2 linked regions of the Geobacter metallireducens GS-15 genome follow. The protein of the gene in region 1 binds, or shares a complex with, the protein of each later gene. Links are inferred from orthologs where the notes say so. Each region holds a gene or a part of one and is shown on either strand. Other genes may lie near its edges. The genes, in order: dnaB and dnaG.

Region 1 (3,185 bases):
GGTGGCACCGATGATGGTCATGCCGGCTTTTTTTGCCTCGTCGACGATGCCGTTGGCGTACCCCCGGCCGAAGAGTTCGCCGAATAGGACGAAGACGTCGCCCTTACCATAACCGGCGGTCGCAGGAATCTGTTTCAAAGGATTGTATTGGGTCATTGGGGAAACTCCTCTTTTTAGTCTTTCTCTTCCACGTCCACGATCACGCCGTGTCCGAAGCAGACCCCCCGCTTGGCGCTCTTGATGAAGTCCAGAAGGTAGCGGACATCGTCGGTAATGGTGAGAGTGCGCTCCGCCTCGGCCAGGGCGTTTTGCATATTGAGCCCCGAAAGGAAGAGGAGTTTGAAGGCATTCTTGATGGCGCGGATGCGGGCCTGGTCAAAGCCGTTGCGGCGCAGTCCCACGAGGTTCAGAGCCTTAACCGTGTGGGTGTCGTCCATGATGCAGAAGGGGGGCACGTCGCGGGAGGTGCGGGAAAGCCCCCGCATCATGGCAAATTTTCCGATCCGGCAGAACTGATGCACCACGCAGTTGCCGGAGACGATGGCCCGGTCCTCCACCACCACGTGGCCGGCCAGGAGCACCCCGTTCACCAGGATGATATTGTTCCCCAGCACGCAGTTGTGCCCCACGTGGGAGTTGACCATGAAGAAGTTGTTGTCGCCGACCACCGTGTTCGTCCCGGGCCGGTTCCCCCGGTGGATGGTGGCACCCTCGCGGATGATGTTGCCGTTGCCGATGATGGTCCAGCTCTCCTCCCCTTTGTAGCCGAAGTCCTGGGGGTCATGGCCAACGATGGCTCCGTAATGGATCGTGTTGTTCTCGCCGATCTTCGTCCAGGGGCCGATGACGGCGTTGGCCATCACCTTCGTGCCGGCGCCGATGGAGGAATGGTCCCCCACGATGACGTTGGCGCCGATCTCAACGCCGTCGGCGATGGTGGCGGAGGGGCTTATCTGTGCTGAAGGATGGATGCTAGTAGTCATGACGTTTCTCCAGGTTTTCGAACTTGGTGTACTGGCCGTTGAACAGGAGCTTTACCGTTCCGATGGGGCCGTTACGCTGCTTGCCGATGATGATCTCGGCGTCCTTGTCGTGCTCCTTGGTGCAGGAGCCGTCCCGCTTCTTGCAGTCGTCGCAGTAGACGGCGTCCCGGTAGACGAACATGATCACGTCGGCGTCCTGCTCGATGGCGCCCGATTCCCGCAGGTCGCTCATGATGGGGCGCTTGTCGGTGCGGCTCTCCAGGGAGCGGTTCAGCTGCGACAGGGCCACCACCGGCACGTCCAGTTCCTTGGCCAGGGCCTTGAGGGAGCGGGATATCTCCGAGATCTCCTGCTGGCGCGACTCGGTGCTCGACCCCCGCATGAGCTGCAGATAGTCGACCACGATGAGCCCCAGACCGTGCTCCGCCTTGAGACGCCGGCACTTGGCCCGCATCTCCAGCACCGGGATGGCCGGAGTATCATCGATGAACATCTTCGCCTTGGCCAGCTTGTCGGCCCCGCTGGTCAGCTTGTGCCAGTCGGTATCCACCAGATGGCCGGTCCGCAGGCGGCTCGCGTCGACTCGGGACTCGGAGCAGAGAAGCCGCATCACCAGCTGCTCCTTGCTCATCTCCAGGGAGAAGATGGCCGCCGGCGCCGGCGTGCTGGCGTGGGCCGCGGCATGCTGAGCGATGTTGAGGGCAAAGGCGGTCTTCCCCATGGAGGGGCGACCGGCGATGATGATGAGGTCCCCCCGCTGGAAGCCTGCAGTCATCTCGTCCAGGTCGTAGAAACCGGTGGGGACGCCGGTGACATGCTCCTTCTTCTCGTAGAGGGTCTCTATGTGCTTGAAGGTATCCTTGAGGATGGTGCCGACCAGCGTGAACGCGGGGCGAAGCTTGTTGTCGGCAATTTCGAAGATGTTCTTCTGGGCCGTGTCGAGAAGCTCCTCCACCCCGGTCTCCACGTCGTACCCCTTGGTGACGATGTCGGTGGCCGCGGTGATGAGACGGCGGGTGATGGACTTCTCCTTCACCATCCGGCAGTAGTAGGCGATGTTGGCGGCAGTGGGGACGTAATCGACCAGGGTGGCCAGGTACGCGGCCCCTCCCACTTCCTCCAGCTCCCCGAAGCGTTTGAGCACGTCGGTGAGTGTAATGAGGTCGCAGGGTTCGTTGCGGGTGGAGAGGTCCACCATGGCCCGAAAAATCTTCCGGTGGGTCTCCCGGTAGAGGTCGTCGGCCTCGATGATCTCCAGGGCGCGGTTGATCGCCTCGTTTTCGAGGAGAATCCCGCCGAGGATCGACATCTCGGCCTCAATGCTCTGGGGAGGAACTTTTCTCAGGTCTACTGCGGACATGGCCTGCCTTGGGAATGTTTAAAACGAATGCCGGAAGCAAGTGGGGGAAGGGGGTACTATAACTCGCGCCGCCTACCCGGTCAACGATTTTGACCCGCCTCCCCATCGGCACAAAAGCAAAGGCGGGGCGACCAAACAGCCCGCCCCGCCCTTCATTCCTCCGCGCAGCACCGGGTTTCAGTCACAGTCCTCCCGCCACAGGCACTGGTCCTGACCACAGTTTGCGGCCTTTCCCTCGGCATAGCAGTCGGAATTCCCTTCCATGCGCTGGATGGCCTTGATCAGCTCGGCCTTTTTCAGGGTGCCGGCCTTGACCCCCCGCTGCTTGGCAATTTCCTTGATCTCCTGCATCTTCATGGTGCTTTCCTCCCGAATGAGCTTTTCTGCTGAGGCCTCTGTTGTTCCGATTATCATCGTCATGTTACCGCGTTATGACGTTCTTACAACATGTACCAGAAGATCGGCTGTTCGCAACTGCAATCTCCCGGTTATGTTCAACTTCCCTCTCGACAAAATGAAAAATATTACATAAGATTGCGACCTGCATACTGTATACAGAAAACTCCTCATAAACCCACGCGAAAGGAGAGCATGTATGTCCACCAAGCCGTTCGTTTACCAGGAACCCTTCCCCCTCGAGAAAGATGAGACGTCGTACTACAAGATTCCCGACTCGGAGAAGTATGTCAGCGTCGCAACTTTCGAAGGGAAAGAGGTCCTCAAGGTCGATCCCGAGGCACTCACCGTCCTGGCCAACACGGCCATGAGGGACGTCTCCTTCCTGCTCCGCCCCGAGCACAACGAGTCGGTGGCCAAGATCCTCCGGGATCCGGAAGCCTCCC
Region 2 (3,315 bases), 2.5 Mb from region 1 along the record:
ATCCTCACGTCAAGATCCCGGATCTCATCGATAATGGAGAGGACGCGATTGGCCTGGACGTCTTCCTCGTCCTCTTCCAGTTCCTCTTCTTCAACTTCCTTGCTGATCTCGGCCGCGCTTATCTGGAACTTGCGGAGTTTGTCGCCAAGGGCGATTATCTCCTTGACGGTAATGGGAGTGGTAAGGATGACACGGGCGATGTCGCGTTCCCCTTCCTCGATCCGCTTGGCGATCTCAACCTCACCTTCGCGCGTGAGAAGCGACACGGAACCCATTTCCCGCAGGTACATCCGGACCGGATCGCTCGTGCGCCCCAGGACCCCCGGCTCGTACTCCATCTCCTCCTGCTCCCCCTCCATCTCCTCTTCCTCTTCGAGGTCGAGCTTCATCTTGGGGATTTTGACCTTCTGCGATGAATCGACGAGGTCGATGTCCATCTCACCGAACATGCTCATTACATCGTCAATCTGCTCCGTTGAGAAGTCGGGAGGCAGCACGTCGTTGACTTCGTCATAGGTAAGGAATCCCTTCTCCTTGCCGATGTCCACCAGCTGCTGCTTAACTTCGTCCGAACTTTTCTTGGCCATCAAATTCACCTCATTGCACGCTGTTCTTATTAAGATAACTGCGATTTACGGTTTCGCAAGGCATCAATCTCAGCCAGGAGATCCCGGTAGCGAGGACTATCGGGGTCGGTCGCCGCCAGTTCCCGAGCCAACTCCTTCATCCGGCCGAGAGAGTTCCGCTCCAGAGCCGCACGGCACTGGTCAAAGGCCTTGTGGACATCAACGTCGGCCAGATGGTCGTCGTTGACAAGAAATGCGGCGATACGGCCCCGTTCCTCTCCCCCTTCCACCAGATCGAGAATCTCGCTCCATTCGACTGGCTTCCCGGCTCCGATACGCTCCAGGATTGCCTCGGCGACGGGAAGGAACTGCGGGCCGAAGATACGCGCAGGGTCGTGGTTCCTTACCCGTTCAGCCACCTCAGGATAGCGCCCCATGAGCGAGAGGAGCATCTCCTCGGGGGTGGCACCCTTTTTCCGGCGAGACTGCGCGGGAGCCCTCTCGTCCCGGGGAGCAGCAGGGGACGAGGAACCACCGATCTTCCGCGCCAAAGAGCGAACATCGACACCGAGAACCCGGGAGATTTCCCGCACATAGAGTTCCCGCTCGATGGCATTGGAGACCCTTGCAAGCCGCGGGGCCATCTCGTCGATGACCTTCACCTTCCCCTCGACGGTACCGGTATCCTCGTCCCGCACCAGCTGACGAAAGAAATAATCAACCACCGGACGCGCTTTTGCCAGACGGGCCGAAAACGTCTCGGCACCCTCTTTCCGGATGAAGCTGTCCGGATCCTCCCCGGCGGTCAGCTCCACCACATGGGCGGGGAATCCGGCATCGAGGCAGAGGTCCATGGCCCGCAGCGTCGCTTTCCGTCCGGCGCTGTCGGCGTCGAACAGGGTATAGACATTCCCCGCGTAGCGCTTCAGAAGCTTGATATGCCCCTCGGTGAGGGCCGTACCGCAGGTGGCGACCACGTTCCTAACCCCTGCCTGGTAGAGGGCCAAATGGTCAAAATACCCCTCCACCACGATGGCGCTCGCCGTCTCCCGCATGGCTCCCTTGGCGAGGGAGACGCCGAAGAGGACCTCGCTCTTGTGATAGATGGGCGATTCGGGAGAATTGATGTATTTGGGTAGCGAGTCGTCGAGAACCCTGCCGCCGAACCCGATGGCACGGCCATGGATGTCGGTGATGGTAAAGAGAAGCCGGTTTCGGAAGGTGTCATAGAACCCGCCTCCGTCCCGACGTCTCACAAGACCTAGCTTCTCCGCCAGTTCCAGCGGCACCGAGCGATGCTGGAGATGACGGGCCAAGAAGTCCCAGCGGTCCGGGGCAAAGCCGAGGCAGTACGCCTCTGCCGTGGCCCGATCCACACCACGTCCTTCCAGATAGCGACGCGCCGTCCCCCCCTCCTCGCTCCGTTCGAGGGCCTCGCGGTAGAACCCCACGGCCAGATCCATGATACCGTGGAGTTCCTCCCGTTCGTCCAGGCGCCGCTTTTCCGCAGCGGATACGGGACGATCCTCGATCTCAACCCCCACCCGCTTGGCAAGAAACTTCACCGCCTCGGGGAACGAGAGCCCCTCCATCCTGGCGATGAACGTAATCGCATTCCCCCCCACGCCGCAACCGAAGCAGTGGAAGATCCCCCGGGCCGGATTCACGTTGAAGGAAGGGGTCTTCTCGCCATGGAAGGGGCAAAGCCCCTGGTAGTTGGCTCCCGACTTCCGGAGGCTCACGTAGTCGGACACCACGTCCAGAATCGAGGCCCGCTCCCGGACCTCCCTGATCTTATCGTCGGGGATCAGTGACATCTTTAGTCCGATTTTCTCCGGCAGGCCGTTTCTCAACAGCATTTTTTCGCCAACCAGTCACAATGTCCTTCCCGCAGTCGGCGAGGGCCCGGGCAGAGCCGGATGCGGCTATCCTGCCCCGTACCCCCTGGGGAACGGAAGGGGAACTGGCCAGATAAAGGACAATACTGAGAAGAAGCCCTCCCTGCAAAAGGCCGAAGACAATTCCCCCGACGCGGTTGACCCCTCCGAGGAGGACAATTTTCAAGATTACGGTGAGAAGGTGTCCGACGAGAAAGAAGAGGAGGCCGATCGCCAGGAGGATGCAGAGGAACGCCACTGCGGACGCCACCCGGGGGGGAAGATGAATAAGATTCCCCAGGAACGCGCCAGCGGCCTGGTAATAGGTAAAGGCCGCCCACCCTCCGGTCACCAACCCGAGGAGTGAGCAGACCTCGCGGACAAAACCCTTCATGAACCCCTTTGCCGCAAACCCCAGCAAAACGGCCCAGAGCAGTATATCGAGGAGGCTCATGCCGAACTCGTAACCTTAACAACGGGCAAAAGAAGAAGGGGGCAATCCAGAGAATCGCCCCCATAGCTCATATTAGTATTGTGATGTCAGAAAAAGAGCGCAACGCTACGCAAGCTTTTCCTTAACCACTACACTGACCAGGGAACCGTCAGCCCTGCCGGTCACGTGAGGCATGATGGCTTTCATCACCTTCCCCATATCCTTCGGGCCCTGGGCTCCACTGTCTGCGATGGCCTGCACGACCAGCGCCTCAACCTCTTCACGGGAAAGCTGCTGCGGGAGGAAGGTGAGAAGCACTGCCAGCTCTTTCTCCTCCTTCTCGACGAGGTCGGTCCGACCTGCCTCGCCAAACATCCGGATCGACTCCCGGCGTTGCTTGACCAAGGTGGAGAGAACCTCCGTTATCTCCCCATCGGTA

What was found.
Region 2: the proteins of dnaB (region 1) and dnaG are in contact, whole or in part, in a crystal structure (PDB 2R6A), measured with the Geobacillus stearothermophilus proteins. The link is inferred for Geobacter metallireducens GS-15 from one-to-one orthologs. Residues at the interface, in WP_033016901.1 of Geobacillus stearothermophilus: Ser13, Glu15, Ala16, Gln18, Glu91, Leu92, Asp94, Ala95, Val96, Pro97, Thr98, Ala99, Ala100, Asn101, Tyr104, Tyr105, Ile108; in WP_049624496.1 of Geobacillus stearothermophilus: Lys456, Leu457, Leu458, Pro459, Ala460, Asn463, Ala464, Leu467, Leu535, Leu536, Ile537, Ala538, Gln544, Glu545, Asp548, Tyr549, His552.

The regions. Positions count from the first base shown.
Region 1 is NC_007517.1:2,914,710-2,917,894, forward strand. The notes cover bases 159-3,025. They hold dnaB (replicative DNA helicase), read right to left. Parts: upstream 2,344-3,025; coding sequence 973-2,343; downstream 159-972. Other genes in these bases: lpxA (acyl-ACP--UDP-N-acetylglucosamine O-acyltransferase), read right to left, coding at 174-983; GMET_RS12900 (SAP domain-containing protein), read right to left, coding at 2,521-2,763; GMET_RS12905 (fumarate hydratase), read left to right, coding at 2,939-3,025. Also shown: GMET_RS12885 (enoyl ACP reductase FabMG family protein), read right to left, coding at 1-156; more of GMET_RS12905, read left to right, coding at 3,026-3,185. UniProt on the Escherichia coli protein: The main replicative DNA helicase, it participates in initiation and elongation during chromosome replication. Travels ahead of the DNA replisome, separating dsDNA into templates for DNA synthesis.
Region 2 is NC_007517.1:434,436-437,750, reverse strand. Bases 1-2,997 are described here. They hold dnaG (DNA primase), read right to left. Parts: upstream 2,384-2,997; coding sequence 617-2,383; downstream 1-616. Other genes in these bases: GMET_RS01960 (CvpA family protein), read right to left, coding at 2,361-2,897; rpoD (RNA polymerase sigma factor RpoD), read right to left, coding at 1-587. In the rest of the region: GMET_RS01955 (GatB/YqeY domain-containing protein), read right to left, coding at 3,003-3,315. UniProt on the Escherichia coli protein: RNA polymerase that catalyzes the synthesis of short RNA molecules used as primers for DNA polymerase during DNA replication.